2 linked regions of the Gluconacetobacter diazotrophicus PA1 5 genome follow. The protein of the gene in region 1 interacts with the protein of each later gene in a pairwise test. Links are inferred from orthologs where the notes say so. Each region holds a gene or a part of one and is shown on either strand. Other genes may lie near its edges.

Region 1 (9,546 bases):
GTCCCCGGGCAGCGGTTCCTGCGCGAACACGTCCAGCGTCGCCTGGCCGATCTGCCCCGATTCCAGGGCCGCGACCAGCGCGTCCTGATCGACGATGGCGCCGCGCGCGACATTGACGAATGCCGCCCCGCGCGGAAGCATCGCCAGCCGTTCGGCGTCCAGCAGCCCGATGGTCTGCGGTGTCTTGGGCAGCAGGCAGACCAGGATGTCGCAGCCGCCCAGGAAGTCCGGCAGGCTGTCCATGCCGGAATAGCAGGTGATGGCGGGGTCGGATTTCGGGCTGCGCGACCAGCCGCGCACGGTAAAGCCCTGCCGCGCGCACTCACGTGCCGCCAGCAGGCCCAGTTCGCCCAGGCCCATCACGCCCACCCGCGTCAGGTTCAGCGGCCGGGGTTCGATGAAGTGCCATTGTCCCCGGCGCTGCGCGGCCTCGAACGCCGGCATGTCGCGCGCCAGGCGCAGGGTCGCGAACAGCACGTAGCTGGCCATCATCCGCGACATCAGCGGGTCGTGCAGCCGGGTGATCGCAACCCCCGGCGGCAGGTCGTCGCGTGTGACCAGCGCGTCCACCCCGGCCCCCAGGGCGACGATCATCCGCAGGTTGGGAAAGCGCGCGAAGAAGCCGCGCGGCGGGCTCCAGACCAGGGCATAGCGGACGGCGGCGGGGTCGGTCACGTCGTCGGCCAGGACGAAATCCAGGTCCGGCAGCAGGCCGGCCAATGCGGCCCGCCACGGTTCGGGGTTGTCCACCTGGCTGTAGAAGACCGCCGCATCCTTCATGTCCCGCTCCCGTCCGATCAGTTCGGGTCCGATCCTATCGGCATCGCAAGGCGGCTGGGAAGGGGGCCTTGTCACCGCGCCCCGTGGTTTAGCGCTTCGCCTTGCGCCGCTTTTCGCGCGACGCCGCCTGGGACGGCGCGGTGCTGCCGCCCCGGGCGCGGTCCAGGACGAAGCGGGCGTAATCGTCCATGTCGCCGTCGAACGGCGCCACCGTATTGTCCGCCGCCAGCCACAGCCGGTCGGCCACCAGTTCCATCAGCGAGCGGTCATGGGTGATCAGGATCACCGCGCCCTCGTATTCGTTCAGCGCGTCCAGCAGCGCGCGCCGGCTGTCGATGTCCAGATGGTTGGTCGGTTCGTCCAGGATCAGCAGGTGCGGGGCCGCCATCGCCACCAGGTTCAGCAGCAGCCGCGCCCGCTCGCCGCCCGACAGGGCCTCGACCGTCGTGCCCTGCTTTTCGAAATGGATGCCGAACTGCGCCAGGCGCGAGCGGTGCGACTGGTCGCTGTCCTGCGGCCGCGCCGCGCGCATGATGTCCAGCGGCGTGTCGGTGGGGTTCAGGGCCTCGATCTGATGCTGGTGGAACCAGCCGACCTCCATCCGCGCCGACCGCGTCACCCGGCCCGACCGCGCGGCCAGCGCCCCGGCCGCCATCTTGGCGAAGGTCGACTTGCCCGCGCCGTTGACGCCCAGCAGCCCGATCCGGTCGTCGATATCCAGCCGCAGGTCCAGGCCGCGCAGCACCGGCGCGTCGTCGCCATAGCCGATCTCGACATCTTCCAGCCGCATCAGCGGCGGTGCCAGCGGGCGCGGCGGCGAGGGCAGGATGAAGGGCGACACCCGGGCCTCGATCGTGGTGGCCACCGGCTCCAGCTTGGCCAGCCGCTTCATGCGGCTTTGCGCCTGGGCGGCCTTGCTGGCCTTGGCCTTGAACCGGTCGACGAAGGATTGCAGATGCGCGCGCTCGGCCTCCTGCTTGGCGCGGGTGGCGCTTTGCAGGCGGATCTTCTCGGCGCGCTGGTGCTCGAACGAATCGTAGCCGCCGGAATAGAGTTCCAGCTTGCCCTCGGTGACGTGCAGCGTGAAATCGACCGAATTGTTCAGCAATTCCCGGTCATGGCTGATGATCAGCGCCGAATGCGGATAGCGCGCCAGACGGGCCTCCAGCCACAGCGCACCTTCCAGGTCCAGGTAGTTGGTCGGTTCGTCCAGCAGCAGCAGGTCGGGCTGGGAAAACAGGGCGGCCGCCAGGGCCACGCGCATGCGCCAGCCGCCGGAAAACTCGGCCATGGGCCGGTCGAGGTCGGCGGTGGAGAACCCCAGCCCGTTCAGGATTTCGGCGGCGCGGGCGGGGGCGCTGTCGGCGTCGATCTCGATCAGACGCGCCCAGATGTCGCCCATGCGCTCGGGCTCGGCGGTGTCCAGTTCGGCCATCAGGGCGGCGCGTTCGGTATCCGCCGCCAGGATCGTCTCGATCAGGCTGACCGGCGTCGCGGGATGTTCCTGGTCCACGGCGGCGATCCGGGCCGCGCGGGGGATGGAAATCTCGCCCGAATCGGGTTGCAGCTCGCCCTTGATCAGCTTGAACAGCGTGGATTTGCCCACCCCGTTGCGGCCGACCAGGCTGACCTTGGACGGGTTGGGCAGCGTGACGCTGGCCCGGTCGAAGAACCGCCGCCCCCAGGCGTTGAAGACAAGCGAATCGATCTGGAGCATGAGGCGGTCCGTGGGGTTTGGATTGGGAAGGGCGGATTCAGAGGTCGGGGGCGGGCGGCGGAGCGGCCTGGCCGCCCGACTGCCGGATCACGATGCCGATGATCGACGACAGGACGATGCACAGGATTCCCGTCCATTGCGACGGGTCCGGATGCTCGCCCAGCAGCACCAGGCCGATGACCACCGCCATGGCCGGGTCCAGGCTGCTGAGGATGCCGTACTGGCGCGGGTGCAGCCGCTTCATGGCCAGCATTTCCAGCGTATAGGGCACGGCGGAGGACAGGATCGCCACCAGGCCGGCCAGGAGACCGGCGTGGGGATGGGACGCGATGCGCGGCAGGGTCGCCGCCGCCAGCGGCGTCAGCAGCAGCGCCCCCACCCCCAGCCCGATCGCGGTGGCCCGCGTGGCGTCGATCCGCCGGCTGACCCGTGCGCCGATCACGATATAGGCCGCCCATGACGCGGCGGCCAGCAGGCCGAAGCCCACGCCCAGCGGGTCCAGCCCCCGCCCGCGCAGCACCGCGCCCGGTTGCAGCAGCAGGTCCAGACCCGCCGCCGCCAGCGCGACCAGCAGCAGGTCGACGGGCCGGCGCGATCCCAGCAGGGCCAGCGCCAGCGGGCCCAGGAATTCGATCGCCACCGCGATCCCCAGCGGCAGCCGCGCCAGGGACAGGTAGAACGTCATGTTCATCAGGCAGACCACCGTGCCGTATTGCACGATCAGCCACAGGGTGGCGCGGTCCGGCACCATGCGCCATGGGCGCGCCAGCGCGCACAGCACGATCGCGGCGATCCACAGCCGCAGCCCGACCATGCCCAGCGGTCCGAACAGCGGGAACAGGTCTTTTGCGATCGACGCGCCCATCTGGAACGAGGCGATCCCGCACAGCATCAGCAGCGCGCCGCCCACCGGCCCGCCGTCCGATTGCCCGTCGGCGGGCGCGCCGGGTGCAAGAGCGGCCTGGGATGTACTGGCGGTCATGGAACTCCTGCGGCCCGGGGCGCAGCCCGGACAGACATTCAAACGTCCAGGTCTTCGACGGTCTGCGCGTGTTCCTGAATGAACTGGAAGCGCAGTTCCGGCCGCCGTCCCATCAGATGTTCGACCCGGTCGCTGGTCAGGGCGCGGTCCTCGGGACGGGTGACGACTTTCAGCAGCGTGCGGTGCCGTGGGTCCATCGTCGTCTGCTTCAGATCGCCCGGCGGCATCTCGCCCAGGCCCTTGAAGCGCGAGACCTCGACCTTGGCATTCGGCTTGAAGTTCGACTTCAGCTTCCGCTCGCGGTCGGTGTCGTCCATCGCATAGATCGTCTTGCCGCCCTGCGTCAGCCGGTACAGCGGCGGCTGCGCCAGGTACAGATGCCCCTGGCGGATCAGGTCGGGCAGTTCGCGATAGAAGAACGTCATCAGCAGCGACGCGATATGCGCGCCGTCCACGTCGGCGTCGGTCATGATGACGATGCGGCCGTAGCGCAGGCGGGTCGCGTCGAACCGTTCGCCGATGCCGCAGCCCAGGGCCTCGACCAGGTCGCGCAGTTCCTGGTTGGCGCGCAGCTTCTCGGTCGAGGCGCTGGCGACGTTCAGGATCTTGCCGCGCAGCGGCAGCACGGCCTGGGTTTCGCGGTTTCGGGCCTGCTTGGCCGACCCGCCGGCCGAATCGCCCTCGACCAGGAAGATCTCGGTCTCGGCCGCGTTCTCGCGCGTGCAGTCGGTCAGCTTGCCGGGCAGGCGCAGCCGCCGGGTCGCGCTCTTGCGCGGCGTGTCTTTCAGGTCCTTGCGGCGCAGCCGTTCCTCGGCCCGCTCGATGATGAAGGCCAGCAGGTTGTCGGCCTGTGCCGGATGGCCGGCCAGCCATTGCTCGAACCGGTCGCGCAGCGCGGTCTCGATCAGGCGGCTGGCCTCGGACGAGGTCAGCTTTTCCTTGGTCTGGCCCTGGAATTGCGGGTCGCGGATGAACACCGACAGCTTGGCGGCGATGGCGCCCAGCACGTCATCGGCGTTGACCGCCGCCGCGCGCTTGTTCGACCGCTGTTCGCCCCAGGCGCGGAAGCCCTTCAGCAGCGCGGCGCGAAACCCGGCTTCGTGCGTGCCGCCCTGCGGCGTCGGGATGGTGTTGCAGTACGAGGACAGGCTGGCCGACCCCGATTCCAGGAACGCCACCGCCCATTCCATCCGGCCGGTATCGGCGCCGTCGGGCCCCACCGGCAGGTCGGCCTCGCCGGACCACATCTCGGTCAGCAGGGCGGCGTTGCCCAGTTCGTCGCGCAGGCTGTCGGCCAGGCCGCCGGGGAAGTGCAGCACCGCCTCGGCCGGGATGTCCGCGTCGCGGACCAGCGCCGGGTCGCACGACCAGCGGATGGTGACGCCGCGGAACAGGTACGCCTTGGACCGGCACAGCCGGTACAGCCGCGCGGGCGAGAAATGGATCCGGCCGAAGATCTGCGGATCGGGGGTGAAGCGGATCTGCGTGCCGCGCCGGTTCTGGGTCGCGCCGACCTTCTCCAGCATCGTGACGGGATGGCCGCGCTCGTACACCTGACGCCAGACGGCGCGGTCGCGGGCGACCTCGACCTCCATCCGTGCCGCCAGGGCGTTGACCACCGACGATCCCACCCCGTGCAGGCCGCCCGAGGTGGCATAGGCCTTGCCCGAGAACTTGCCGCCCGCGTGCAGCGTGGTCAGGATGACCTCCAGCGCCGAGCGATCCTTGAATTTCGGATGCGGGTCGACCGGAATGCCGCGCCCGTTGTCGCGGATCGTCAGCCAGTCCCCTGCTTCCAGCGTGACGTCGATGGTGGTGGCGTGGCCGGCCACGGCCTCGTCCATCGCATTGTCCAGGATCTCGGACGCCAGGTGGTGGTATGCGCCCTCGTCGGTGCCACCGATATACATGCCCGGCCGGCGCCGGACGGGTTCCAGCCCCTCCAGCACCTCGATGGCGCTGGCGTCGTACTCCCCGCCGGCATCGTTCCGCACCGGGGCCGGCGGGGCGGACGCGGCCCCGCGGCCCCGGGGCTCCCGCTTCGGTCGCGCCGCGGAAAAGAGATCATCGTTCATGGAGTGTTCTTTGTTCCGCCGGCCGGTCCGCTGTCAAGCGGACTCGGTCCGGGGCGGCGTCAGCTCCGCGCCGACGTGTGGGCGGCGGACGGCTTGTGGCCGCGATAGCGGGTCCGCACCTCGTTGCGCAGGGTGCGTTCCGGCGCGGCGCAGGTCTCGTAGGACGCGGGCTGGATGATGTCCTTGGCCTGGGCGTAGCTGGACAGGTCGGCGGCGGATTCCAGGACCGCGACCTCGTCGAACATCGCGGCGCGCTGGTCGCAGAAGGCGGTGCCGGATTTCAGCCCCCGCTCGGACTGCACGTTGGCCAACTGGGTGATGTAGTCGTCATGCTCGCGCTGCGCGCTGCGGCCGTAGGTGGTGTGGAAATAGGCGTTCAGCGTCCCTTCCTCGTCCAGCAGCTTGGTGCGGAACTTGGCGACGAAGCTGTTGTACCGGTCCTGCATGTTGCACGACAGCGCCGTGACCATCAGTTCGCTCTTCAGCCCCTGGACGTCGAAGGCCTCGTGCGCCGGCGAGGACGTGCACTGGCTGACGGCGAAGGCGGCCTGCGCGTTGGTCACGATGCCGGCAAGGGCCAGGGCGGCAACCGTGGCGCGCCAAATCGGAAAGGACATGGTGTGGTTTCTCCAAGACCGACCAGGATGCTGCGCCGGATTGGGGTCGGCAACATGAACCGGCATGTGAACTAGGCTTGCTAGAACTCTATAATAGCAGCATAACCCTCGCCACGGTGTTGGCAATCACATTTTGATGCCGCCGCCTGCTGGAATCGGCTTCTATCCCCCGGATCGCCGACTCGCAAGGATCGGGTCGGGCCTTTCGTAGGGATCGCCATTGTTCTAGTGTCCTGCCTCCGAAATTCGCAGATGGGTTTCGGAGAGCGGCATGCCGTCAAGGCATTGTTTTATCTGGTGTCTTGGACTATCGACCCCGCGCGCGTGCACGGGGTTCCATGAGCAAAGCGGAGCTGACGAGTGCGAGTGCGACTGTCTTCTGCAATCCTGGTGGCGGCGTCCGCCCTGCTGGCCGGATGCCAAACCAAGCCTGTGCTGCAGGTGGCCAAGACCCCGAACCCGTTCGGCTACATGAAGCGGTCGGCGGTGTGCCAGGTCGGGCCGGTCAAATCCTCGCCCTCCGGCCAGATGGAGGCGACGATGGCCGTCCGCAGCGACGACGGTAACTGCGGCGTCGTGATCCAGCAGACGGGCGGCGGGTCCTATGCCTCGTTCGGGGTGTCGCCCGCGCCGGAACACGGCAAGGTCTTCCTCTATAATTACGATGATCACACCTATGTGATGTATACGCCCAACACCGCCTATGCCGGGAACGATCATTTCACCGTGACCCTGATTCGCGGGGTCGGCCAGCCGCGCCAGTACCTGACGGTCACGGCCAGCGTCGATGCGACCGGCGTCGTGGTGCCCACCCCGATCGTGGCGCCCCCCGCGCCCGCGACGCCGGCCCGGACATCGACCCGGCATCGCACGACCAGGACCCCGGCGAAGAGCCAGAAGACGACGCCGGCGGCTCATTAACGAGCCTTCGGGAGCCCATTGTCCGGCCCGAGCCCGGGCCGGGCGCGGCCCGTCAGATCGAGAAGGTGATGGGTTCCGCCATGGGCCGGCGCATGCCGCTGGATTCCGCGCGGCGGACCAGGTCGTCCAGGGTCAGCTTGCGGCACTGGGTGGACAGCGTGTCGTCCAGCTTCTGCCAGCAGGGTTCGATCACCTTGGTGAACAGCGCGCCCACCGGCCCGTCATCGGACGACGAATCATCGGCGGTCGCGATTTCGACGATGTCGGCCAGGGTGATATCCCGCCGGGGCCGGCCCAGGCGGTAGCCGCCGCGCGGCCCGCGCACGCTTTCCAGCAGGCTGGACCGCGACAATGTCTGCAGCAGCGGCTCGATCCCGCGCCGGGCCAGGCCGGCGCGTTCGGCGATGTCGGCGGCGCTGACGGTACCGCTTCGCCCGGCATGGAATGCGACGTCGAGCATGATGAGCACCGCGATCATGGCCCTGTCACGCCGAAGAAGCATCCTGGGTCTCTCCTGTGCTGGATTCGCCGCGCCCATCGGGGGGCATGGCCCGTGTGATGGCGCGAAGCTAACAGGAATGGGGACGATGATCCACGCTTCTGTTTGGTATGAAGGTGGATTATGTCGAAGATTACGATTAAATCCGTGCCAGGGACTGCGCATACGGATTGAAGGAAGGACCGACCCATGGACAACACGGCGGTGGACGACCGGCTGGGCCTGGCGCGCCCGCGGGGGCGGGTGTACGATTCGATCGTCGATACGGTCGGCGGCACGCCGCTGGTGGCCCTGCCGCACCTGACGCGCGAGGACGAGATTGCCAGCCGCATCCTGCTGAAGCTGGAATTCTTCAACCCGCTGGGATCGGTCAAGGACCGCATCGGCGCGGCCATGGTGCTGGCCGCCGAACAGCGGGGCGACATCACGCCCGGCCGGACGGTGCTGGTCGAGCCGACATCGGGCAATACCGGCATTTCGCTGGCCTTCGTCGCCGCCGCGCGCGGCTATCGCCTGATCGTGACCATGCCCGAGGGCGCGTCGCTGGAGCGGCGCAAGATGCTGCGCCTGCTGGATGCGGAACTGGAACTGACGCCGGCCCGACTGGGCATGGCCGGGGCCATCGCCCGGGCCGAGGACATCCTGAACAATACGCCCGACGCCTGGATGCCGCGCCAGTTCGACAATCCCGACAACCCGGCCGTCCACGCCGCCACCACGGCCGAGGAAATCTGGACCGACACGGACGGCGCGGTGGATATCGTGGTGGCGGGCGTGGGCACCGGCGGCACCGCCAGCGGCATCGCCCATGCGCTGAAGCCGCGCAAGCCTGGCCTGGCGGTCTATGGGGTGGAACCGGTCGAAAGCGCGATCCTGAACGGGGACGAGGCCGGGCCCCACGGCATCCAGGGCATCGGCCCCGGCTTCTGCCCCCGCACGCTGGACCTGCCGGCGCTGGACGGCGTGCTGACGGTGTCCGAGCGCGAGGCCATCGCCGCCGCCCGCCGCTGCGCGCGGCTGGACGGGGTGCCGATCGGCATTTCCTCGGGCGCCGCGCTGCATGCTGCCCTGAAGCTGGCCGAACGGCCGGAAAACGCGGGCAAGACGATCGTGGTCATCGCGCCCTCGTTCGCCGAACGCTACCTGTCCACGTCGCTGTTCACCGGCCTGGCCTGACGTTCCGGTGTCGGCCCCTGCGCTGTCTTCTATGAGGACTGCGCGGTCACGTCGATGTCGACACCGACGTCCAGCGCCACCCACTGGCCGCTTGCCCATGGGCCCTGGCCGATGCCGAACGGCGAGCGGATCAGGGTGAGATGGCCCTTGGCGTGTGCGGTCGTGCCGGTGATATCCAGCGTGAACGGCAGCGTTTCCGGCTGGCCGACGCCGCGTATGCTCAACTCGCCCTGGGCCGTGTAGGCATTCCCGCCCCTGGACTGGAAATGCGTGGCCTCGAACGTCGCCTTGGGGAACGCCGCGACATTGAACCAGTCGGCGCCCGGCAGGGCCTCGTCGCGCTGCCGGTCGCCGGTCACGGCGCTGGCGACGTCGATCGTGACCAGGGCGTGCCCGGCGTCCGGGTGGGCGGGATCGAAGATGATCGTGCCGCCGAAGCGTTTGAAATGGCCGGTGAACGCGGCGCCGGTCTGCGTGCCGGTAAAGGTGATCGTGCTGTGGGCCGGATCGATCGTCCACTCGGCGGCCAGGGCCGGCGCGGTGGGGGCGAGCAGGGCCGTGCCGAGAAGCACGGCTCCCAGGGGGGAAAGACGCATGGAGCGGGTTCCTGTCAGGCAGGTTGCGACGGTCTGGCGGCGTCGTGGCGGGTGGGCAGCATCTGCCGCAGGACGCCGTCCTTCAGGATGACATGATGGCGCAGCGCGGCGGCGACATGCAGGGCGATGACCGCCGTCAGGATCCATGCGCTCCAGTGATGCAGGGTCTTCAGCGCGGCTTCG
Region 2 (9,488 bases), 1.2 Mb from region 1 along the record:
TGGCGCCGGTCATCCCCGTGGCGGCGGACCTGCTGGACCCCGCGGCGCTGCGGTCCGCCCTGGCCGGGCTGCGCCCGACCCATGTCTATTTCTGCTCGTGGATGCGGCACGCGACCGAGGCCGAGAACGTCCGCGTCAACAGCGCCATGATCCGCCATGTGTTCGAGGCCCTGCCGGAACCGCAGGGCCTGCGCCATGCGGCGCTGACCACCGGGCTGAAGCATTATCTCGGCCCGTTCGAGGCCTATGCCAGCGGCTCGCCGCCGGAAACGCCGTTCCGCGAGGACATGCCGCGCCTGGACCTGGCCAATTTCTACTATGATCAGGAGGACGCCCTGTTCGCGGCGGCGCAGGCGCACGGGTTTTCCTGGAGCGTGCATCGTCCGCACACGATCATCGGCCACGCCGTCGGCAATGCGATGAACATGGGCACGACGCTGGCGGTCTATGCCGCGATCTGCCGCGAAACGGGGCGGCCGTTCGTCTTTCCCGGCTCCCCCGCCCAGTGGCACGGCCTGACGGACGTGACCGACGCGCGGCAACTGGCCCGGCACCTGTACTGGGCCGGCACCAGCGCCGAGGCGCGGAACCAGGCGTTCAACATCGTCAACGGCGACGTCTTCCGCTGGAAGTGGCTCTGGCCCCGCCTGGCGGCCTGGTTCGACATCGAGGCCGCCCCCTATCCGGGACAGGCGACGCCGCTGGAGGCGCAACTGGCCGGGGCTGGCGACCTGTGGGCCGGCATCGCCCGCCGGCACGGCCTGCGGGAGGCGGATATCTCGCGCCTGGCATCGGCCTGGCATACCGACGCCGACCTGGGCCGGCCCGTCGAATGCGTGACCGACATGAGCAAGAGCCGCCGCGCCGGCTTCACGTCCTACCAGTACACGCCGGATTCCTTCACCGACCTGTTCGCACGCCTGCGCGCGGAAAGGCTGATTCCCTGATAACGGCTCCGGCGATAACGGTCCCGGCGGGCGGGCGCGTCATGATGCCAGACGGACTCTGATATCAGGATTCTCCAGCTTCAATAATGTCCCGTCCTATCCCAATGTCCCTGTGCGCCATCAACAGGGGAACGAGAATGCCGGACGCATTGCGGAGCCGTTATCGGGCCTGGAGCTGGGACGCGCCCGGCGAACCGGATGAACTTCAACTGGTGGAAAAAGCGACGGTCCAGCCCGCATCGGGCGAAATCGTCGTGGAAAATACCCTGGCCGCGTTCAACCCGGTGGACTGGAAGATCATCCAGAACGGCCATGCCGCCTGGAAATCCGGCCGCGTTCCGGGGGTCGACGGGGTCGGCCGGATCGCCGCCGTGGGCCCCGATGTCCGCCTGCCGGTCGGCCAGCGGGTCGCGTATCACCAGAGCCTGGCGCGGGACGGCAGTTTCTCGGACTACACCACCCTGCGGGCCGAGAGCGTCCTGCCGGTTCCCGACGGCGTCAGTGACGAGGTCGCGGCCGGCATTCCCTGCCCCGGCCTGACGGCGTGGCAGGCGCTGGCCAAGGTCCCGTCCGTTCCCGATCGCGATGTGCTGGTGACGGGGGCAGGGGGCGCGGTCGCGCTGATCCTCGCGCAACTGGCGGTGCGGCGGGGGTGGCGGGTCTGGGTCACGGCGTCGCCCCGCCATCACGCGCGCCTGCTGGGCCTGGGGGTCTGCGGGGCGTTCGATTATCAGGACGATTCCTGGCAGGGCGCGTTGCAACAGGCGCTGGGGCCGCGCCGCCTGTTCGCCGTGTTCGACACCACAAGCGGGGGCTATGCGAGGACGCTGGCGCCGATGCTCGGCTTCAACGGGCATCTGGTCTGCATCCAGGACCGGCTGGACGCGCCGCCCCTGCCGCCGTTCGCCACCGCGCTCTCGTTGCACGAGGTGGCGCTGAACGCGATGCACGACCACGCGTCGCCACAGGACTGGCGCGACTGGCGCATGGCCGGCGCCGGCCTGATGCACGACGTGCAGGCCGGCGCGCTGGAAACGCAGCCCGTCCGCGTGACGGCGTTCACGGCCCTGCCCGAAAGCCTGTCCGCCTTCAAGGCCGGCCGGACAACGGGAAAAGTGCTGGTGAAGATATAGGACATTCGAACGCATGGCATCGCCGGACGATATGGGTGATGCCATCGCCCCTCCCGCGTCCCTCGTGGCACGCCGGATGACCGGAGACACGATCCGTACCGATGGCGGTTTCCCGCAGGATATTGGAACGGAGACGCAGCATGTCACGGAAACTCGAGGGCAAGATCGCCCTTGTCACCGGTGGCAGCGCCGGAATCGGCCTCGCCACGGCCCGGCTGTTCGCCGGGGAGGGCGCGCATGTCTACATCACCGGACGCCGCCGGCCCGAGCTTGACGCCGCGGTCTCCGCCGCGGGCGGGGGCATCAGCGCCATCCAGGCCGATGTCGCGAAACTCCCGGACCTCGACAGGGTTTATGACCAGATCGGCCGGGAGAAGGGCCGCGTGGATATCGTCTTCGCCAACGCGGGCCTGGGCGAAATGGTCCCGCTCGGTGCGATTACCGAAGACCATTACGACAGGATCTTCGACATCAACGTCAAGGGGGTCGTCTTCACGGTGCAGAAGGCGCTGCCCCTGATGCCGGACGGGGGCGCCATCGTCCTGAATGCCTCCATCGCGTCCATCAAGGGCTTTCCCGCCTTCAGCATCTATGCCGCGACCAAGGCGGCCGTGCGGTCCTTCGCCCGTTCCTGGACATCGGACCTCAAGGATCGCGGGATCAGGGTCAACGTGGTCAGCCCGGGGCCGATCGATACCCCGCTGCTGAACCACACCTTCTCCGATCCCGACGAAAAGAAGGCCCTGGCCGCGACCGTCGTCATGGGACGCGTCGGCCGTGCGGAGGAGGTCGCCAGCGCGGTGCTCTTCCTCGCCTCGTCCGACGCCAGCTTCGTCACCGGGGTGGAACTGTTCGTGGACGGAGGCGCCGCCCAGGTGTGAGCGCGCATCCGGCGTGGGGGCGGGGATGTTCGCTTTGGAACGCACGGGGCGTGAAACCTGATCGCATCCTCACGGATATGCGTTCGCCCGGGCGCGGAATCGAATTGAGACGCCCGGCCGTCTTCGGATATGAATGTCCACCGCAAGGAGGCACGCATGTCATCCTTTCGACCTTTCCCCTCGCCATCATCCGCGACACCCATGCCGGGCGACCGTGCCGCGTCCGGTGACGGACGATCGTACGACCTTCTGATCATCGGGGGCGGCGTCAACGGCTGCGGCATCGCGCGCGACGCCGCCGGGCGCGGGGCGCGCGTCCTGCTGGTGGAACAGGACGACCTGGCCGGCCATACCTCGTCCGCCAGCACCAAGCTGATCCATGGCGGCTTGCGCTATCTGGAATATTACGAATTCCGGCTGGTGCGCGAGGCGCTGATGGAGCGCGAGGTGCTGCTGCGGATCGCGCCGCACATCATCTGGCCGATGCGCTTCGTGCTGCCGCATTCGAAGCTGGCGCGTCCGGTCTGGGAACTGCGCGCGGGGCTGTTCCTCTACGATCACCTGGCCCTGACCATGACGCTGCCGCGCACCCGAAGCGTCACCTTCGCCGACCATCCCAGCGGCGCCGTGCTGAAACCCGAATTCACCCGGGGGTTCATCTATTCCGACGGCTGGGTGCAGGACGCCCGGCTGGTGGTCCTGAACGCCATGGACGCCGCCGCCCACGGCGCGGAAATCCGCACCCGCACCCGGTTCGTCTCGGCCACGAGGGGCCGCGAGTCGTGGGAGGCCACGATCGCCGACCAGGAAACCGGCCGCACCGGCACCGTCCGGGCGCGCGCGCTGGTGAACGCCACCGGCCCCTGGGTCGCCTCGGTGCTGCACGGCACGCTCGGGGTCGGGGGGAACAAGCAGGTGCGGCTGGTCAAGGGCAGTCACATCGTGGTGCCGCGCCTGTTCGAGGGATCGCAGGCCTATATCCTGCAGAATCCCGACCGCCGCATCATCTTCGTCATTCCGTACGAAAGCCGCTACACCCTCATCGGTACGACCGACATTCCGTGGGACGCGGACCCGGGCAAGGTCGCGATCTCGCCCGATGAAATCACGTATCTGTGCGACAGCGTGAACCGGTATTTCCGCAAGCCCGTCCAGCCGTCCGACGTCGTATGGAGCTATGCCGGCGTGCGCCCGCTCTTCGACGACCGGGCCAGCAGCGCCTCGGCCGTGACGCGCGACTACGTGCTGGATGTCGATACCGAGGGCGGGGCGCCCGTCCTTTCGATTTTCGGCGGAAAGATCACGACCTATCGCAGGCTGGCCGAACACGCGATCGAAAGGCTGGCCCCCCATGTGCGGTCGCTGCGCGCGGTGCCGTGGACCGGCCTGCACGCGCTGCCGGGCGGCGAATTCGTGGGGCGGAATTTTCTGGGCATGCTGGCGCAGTTGCGGGCGCGGGCACCCTGGCTGGACGAACACAATGCCTGGCGCCTGATGCGCAATTACGGCACGCGGGCCTTCGACATCGCGGCCGGCGACGCCGCCGCGATGGGCCAGGATTTCGGATCCGGACTGTACGCGCGCGAGGTCGATTACCTGATCGACCGCGAATGGGCCCGTTCGGCCGAGGATATCCTGTGGCGCCGGTCCAAGCTCGGCCTCCTGTTTTCCGCCGGGCAGGTCGCGGAACTCGAATCCTATATCGCGCATCGCGGCAAGCCCGTGGAATCGCAGGTGGCGGATGTAGCCTAGGACGTATCGGATTCGCCCCGCCCGAACAGGTCCCTGGAGACCAGGCATGAAGAAGCTCATCAACGCCCCCGACCGGGTCGTCACCGAAGCCCTGGAGGGCATGGCGGCGGCCCACCCCGACCTGCTGACCGTCCATCTCGACCCCGCCTACATCATGCGCGCCGACGCGCCCGTGAAGGGCAAGGCCGCGCTGGTCTCGGGCGGCGGATCGGGGCACGAACCGATGCATGGCGGCTATGTGGGGCGCGGCATGCTGGACGCCGCCTGTCCGGGCGCGGTCTTCACCAGCCCGACCCCCGACCAGATCCTGGCGGCGACCCGCGCGGTGACGGGCGAGCAGGGGGCGCTGCACATCGTCAAGAACTACACGGGCGACGTCATGAATTTCGACATGGCGGCCGACCTGGCGCGGGAGGAAGGATTGCGGCTGGAGGCCGTGATCATCGACGACGACGTGGCGGTCAAGGACAGCCTCTACACGGCGGGGCGGCGCGGCGTCGGCGGCACGATCCTGGCGGAGAAGATCTGCGGCGGCGCGGCCGAGGCCGGGGCGGACCTCGGGTCGCTGGCCCGCCTGTGCCGGGACGTGAACGCGTCCGTCCGCTCGATGGGCGTGGCGCTGACGTCCTGCACCGTGCCGCATGTCGGAAAACCCAGTTTCGAACTGGGGGAAGACGAAATGGAATTCGGCATCGGCATCCACGGCGAACCCGGACGGAAGCGCGTCGGGATGGAAAGCGCCGACCGCATCGCGGACATGCTGATGCAGCCGATCCTGGAGGACCTGCCGTTCCGCCGGGGCGACCCGGTCCTGCTGTTCGTCAACGGCCTGGGCGGCACGCCGCTGATCGAACTGTATATCGTCTATCGCGCGGCCCACCGGATCGCCCAGGCACATGGGCTGACCGTCGCCCGCTCGCTGGTCGGGTCCTACATCACCAGCCTGGAAATGGCCGGCACGTCGATCACGCTGCTGCGCCTGACGGACGAGATGACCCGCTACTGGGACGCCCCGTGCGTCACGCCCGCCCTGCGCTGGGGGGCGTGAGCGCATGCCGGATGCCCGCACGGCGGATGTCGCCTTGTTGTGCGTCTGGCTGCGCCGGGCGGCACAGGTCATCGACGACCGGCAGGACAGCCTGTCGGTGCTGGACGCCGTGATCGGCGACGGCGACCACGGGGCGAACATGGCGCGCGGCTTCCGGGCCGTGGCGGGCAAGCTGGACGAACCGCCCCCCGACGTCGCCGCCCTGTTGAAGCTGGTCGGCATGACGCTGATCAGCACCGTGGGCGGTGCGTCGGGGCCGCTGTACGGCACGTTCTTCCTGGACATGGGCAAGGCGGCCCGGGACGTCTCCGCCCTGGACGTTCCGGCATGGCGCACGCTGCTGGCGGCCGGGGTGGCCGGGGTCGCGGCGCGGGGCAAGGCCGTGGCGGGCGACAAGACCATGCTCGACGCCCTGATCCCGGCGGTGGCGGCCCTGTCCGGCACCCAGTCCGGCCCCGACACGCCGCAGGCCCTCGCCCGGGCGGCCGAGGCCGCCCGGCAGGGCGCGGAGGCGACCATCCCGATGATCGCGCGCAAGGGGCGGGCCAGCTATCTGGGCGAGCGCTCGGCGGGGCATGAGGACCCGGGCGCCGCGTCCTCGGCGCTTCTGCTGACGGCCCTGGCCGATACGGCGGGCTAGCGATGGACGCGCCCGACATCACGGCCCCCACCGCCCTGCTGCTGGTGTCGCACAGCGCGGCGCTGGCCGAAGCGACCGAGGCCCTGATCCGGCAGATGACCGGCACGCGCGTCGCGATCGCCCGCGCGGCCGGCGCCGGGCCGGGCGGCCGCGACCTCGGCACCGATCCCATGGCCATCGTCGCCGCCGCCGAATCGCTGCCGGCGGCGTGCGGCGCCATCGTCGTGCTGATGGATATCGGCAGCGCGCTGCTCAGCGCGGACATGGCGCGCGACCTGATGCCGGCGGGCGTGCGGGCCAGACTCCACCTCTCGCCCGCCGCCTTCGTCGAGGGCGCGCTGGCCGCCGCCCTGGCCGCCGCCGCCGGCCTGCCGGTCGAACGGGTCCTGGCCGAGGCGGAAAACGGACTGGCCGCGAAACGCGCGGACATCGCGCCATCCGCGCCCCAGCCCCAGCCCAAGCCCATGCCTTCGCCGGCAACGACAACGGCGACAGCACGCCGCGCCGTCACGCTGGCGGACCCGGCGGGGCTCCACCTGCGCCCCGCCGCCGCGTTCGTGACCGTCGCGGCGGGCTACGATGCCGATATCCGCCTGACGGCGAACGGCAGAAGCGCGCGCGCCGACAGCCTGACGGCGCTGCTGACGCTGGACGCCGCCGCGGGGGCCACCGTCACGATCGAGGCCTCCGGCCCGCAGGCCGAAGCCGCGGTCGCCGCCCTGGCCACCCTTCTGGCCCAGGCGCCCGAAGCGCCCCCGCCCGACCTGCCGGCGCCCCCGGCCACGGGGCCCATCCCGGTCTCGCCCGGCCGCGTCGCCGGCCCGCTGCATGTCGTGGACCGCGCGCCCCTGGCCATCCCGGACCATCCCGCCCCGGACCGGGACGCCGCCCGCATCCGGCTGCGCGCCGCCATCGACGCCACGTTCGGCCGGTTGAGCGCCGGCCCGCCCATCATGGCGGCGCAGGCGACGCTGCTGCACGATCCGGCCCTGGTCGATGCGGCCTATGCCGCCATCCAGGACGCCGGATTGAACGAGGCCGCCGCCTGGTGGCGCGCGGTCCTGTCCACCCACGCCCGCTATGGCGCGCTGGACGCGCCCTACCTGCGGGCCAGGGGGCAGGACGTGATCGAGGTCGGGCGCGCGGTGCTCCAGCGCCTGCTGCCCGGCACGGGGCCGCGCGACCTGGCGGTGGGGCCGGCGCCGTGCATCCTGCTGGTCGATACCCTGACCGCGGCCGAGGCCGCGTCCCTGCCGGCCTCCGTCATCGGCGTGCTGGACCGGCAGGGCGGGGCGACCAGCCATGCCGCGATCCTGCTGCGGGGCGCCGGCATTCCCGCCCTGGCCGGCGTGACGCTGGACCCGGTTCCCCGCACCGTCGCCTTCGACGGCGCCAGTGGGGAGATCGTGCCCGACCCCGACCCGGCCACCGCCCGGCGCTTCCAGTCCCCTCCGTCGCCGGCGCCCGCCGCCGGCCCGTCCGTGCTGCCCCTGCGGGACGGCACCGGCCTGGAACTGTGGGCCAATGTCGGCACCGTGCGCGAAAGCCTGGCGGCAGCGGCGGCCGGCGCCCACGGGATCGGCCTGGCGCGCACGGAAATCCTGTTCCTGGACCGCCCGGACGCCCCCGCCGAGGCCGAGCAGGCCGAGCGGATCGCCGCCCTGCTGGCGCCGTTCCGGGGGCGTCCGGTCGTCGTGCGGGCGCTGGATGCCGGGGCGGACAAGCCGATCCCGTTCCTCGCCCTCGATCCCGAGGACAATCCGGCCCTGGGCGTGCGCGGCCTGCGCGCCCTGCTGCGCCGTCCCGCGTTCTTCCGCACCCATCTGCGCGCGATCCTGCGCGCGGGCGGTGCACACGACCTGCGCATCATGCTGCCGATGGTCACAGTCGCCGAGGAAATGCGCGCGGCGCGTGGCATCCTGGCGGATGCGTGCCGCGAGGCCGGAACGCCCATCCCCCCGCTGGGCGCGATGATCGAAGTCCCCGCCGCCGCGCTGCGGATCGAAGACCTTGTGGCGGAAACGGACTTCTTTTCGATCGGCACCAACGACCTGACGCAATATGTCATGGCGGCGGAACGCGGGCGGCAGGATTTCGCAGCGTTCGCGGACGCCGCGCATCCCGCTGTCATCGATCTGTGCGCGCACGTCGTCCGGCACGCGAACGGCAGGTCCGTCTCGGTCTGCGGGGAAGCGGCGGGCGATCCGCGTGCCGCGCGCCTGCTGGTCGCGGCGGGCATTCGCCGCCTGTCGATGGCCGCGACGCGCCTGGGCGCGATCCGCGCCGCCTTCGCCGCCTGACGGGGAGAATCGCATGGTTTTTCGCAAACATCACGTGATATAAGGAAAATTTCAGAAAACCGCCAAGCGGTATGCCGCAAGAAGAAAAACCGTAAAGGGAGCAGGCACCATGACCAGCTATGTCGGCGCGATCGACCAGGGAACGACCAGTTCGCGCTTCATCATCTTCGACCGCCAAGGCCGGATCGCCTCGGTCGCGCAGAAGGAACATCGACAGATCTATCCCCGCCCGGGCTGGGTGGAACATGACCCTGTCGAAATCATGAACAACACCAACGAAATGATCGGGGCGGCGCTGGCCCGCGCCAACCTGGCGGCGGAGGACCTGGCCGCCGTCGGCATCACCAACCAGCGGGAAACGACCGTCCTGTGGGACCGGGAAACCGGCAGGCCGCTGCACAACGCCCTGGTGTGGCAGGATACGCGGGTCGATCAACTGGTCACGACATTCGCCGCCGACGGGGGGCAGGACCGTTTCCGCCAGGTCACCGGCCTGCCGCTGGCCAGTTACTTCGCGGGGCTGAAGCTCCGCTGGCTGCTGGACAACGTGGATGGCGCGCGCGCGAAGGCGGAAGCGGGGCAGGCCCTGTTCGGCACCATCGACAGCTGGGTCATCTGGAACCTGACCGGCGGGCCGAACGGCGGCATCCATGTGACGGACGTCACCAACGCCTCGCGCACCCAGTTGATGAACCTGGAAACCTGCGACTGGGATCGCGGCATGCTGGACGTCTTCGCCATTCCCGCCGCATGCCTGCCCAAAATCGTGCCCTCATCCTTCGTGTAT

What was found.
Region 2: the proteins of parE (region 1) and dhaK interact in binary tests that used the Escherichia coli proteins (3 or more experiments, as listed by UniProt). The link is inferred for Gluconacetobacter diazotrophicus PA1 5 from one-to-one orthologs.

The regions. Positions count from the first base shown.
Region 1 is NC_010125.1:1,480,551-1,490,096, forward strand. The notes cover bases 3,037-5,993. They hold parE (DNA topoisomerase IV subunit B), read right to left. Parts: upstream 5,555-5,993; coding sequence 3,518-5,554; downstream 3,037-3,517. Other genes in these bases: GDI_RS07000 (EamA family transporter), read right to left, coding at 3,037-3,479; GDI_RS07010 (hypothetical protein), read right to left, coding at 5,614-5,993. Outside these bases: GDI_RS20480 (2-hydroxyacid dehydrogenase), read right to left, coding at 1-780; GDI_RS06995 (ABC-F family ATP-binding cassette domain-containing protein), read right to left, coding at 869-2,497; more of GDI_RS07000, read right to left, coding at 2,535-3,036; more of GDI_RS07010, read right to left, coding at 5,994-6,171; GDI_RS07015 (hypothetical protein), read left to right, coding at 6,532-7,092; GDI_RS07020 (RrF2 family transcriptional regulator), read right to left, coding at 7,145-7,594; cysK (cysteine synthase A), read left to right, coding at 7,781-8,767; GDI_RS07030 (YceI family protein), read right to left, coding at 8,797-9,363; GDI_RS07035 (cytochrome b), read right to left, coding at 9,378-9,546. UniProt on the Escherichia coli protein: Topoisomerase IV is essential for chromosome segregation; it is the principal protein responsible for decatenating newly replicated chromosomes. It relaxes supercoiled DNA.
Region 2 is NC_010125.1:269,488-278,975, forward strand. What follows is about bases 3,862-6,760. They hold dhaK (dihydroxyacetone kinase subunit DhaK), read left to right. Parts: upstream 3,862-4,759; coding sequence 4,760-5,761; downstream 5,762-6,760. Other genes in these bases: glpD (glycerol-3-phosphate dehydrogenase), read left to right, coding at 3,862-4,713; dhaL (dihydroxyacetone kinase subunit DhaL), read left to right, coding at 5,766-6,401; GDI_RS01260 (HPr family phosphocarrier protein), read left to right, coding at 6,404-6,760. Outside these bases: GDI_RS01230 (SDR family oxidoreductase), read left to right, coding at 1-947; GDI_RS01235 (zinc-binding dehydrogenase), read left to right, coding at 1,085-2,080; GDI_RS01240 (SDR family NAD(P)-dependent oxidoreductase), read left to right, coding at 2,221-2,961; more of glpD, read left to right, coding at 3,163-3,861; more of GDI_RS01260, read left to right, coding at 6,761-8,701; glycerol kinase GlpK, read left to right, coding at 8,811-9,488. UniProt on the Escherichia coli protein: Dihydroxyacetone binding subunit of the dihydroxyacetone kinase, which is responsible for the phosphoenolpyruvate (PEP)-dependent phosphorylation of dihydroxyacetone via a phosphoryl group transfer from DhaL-ATP.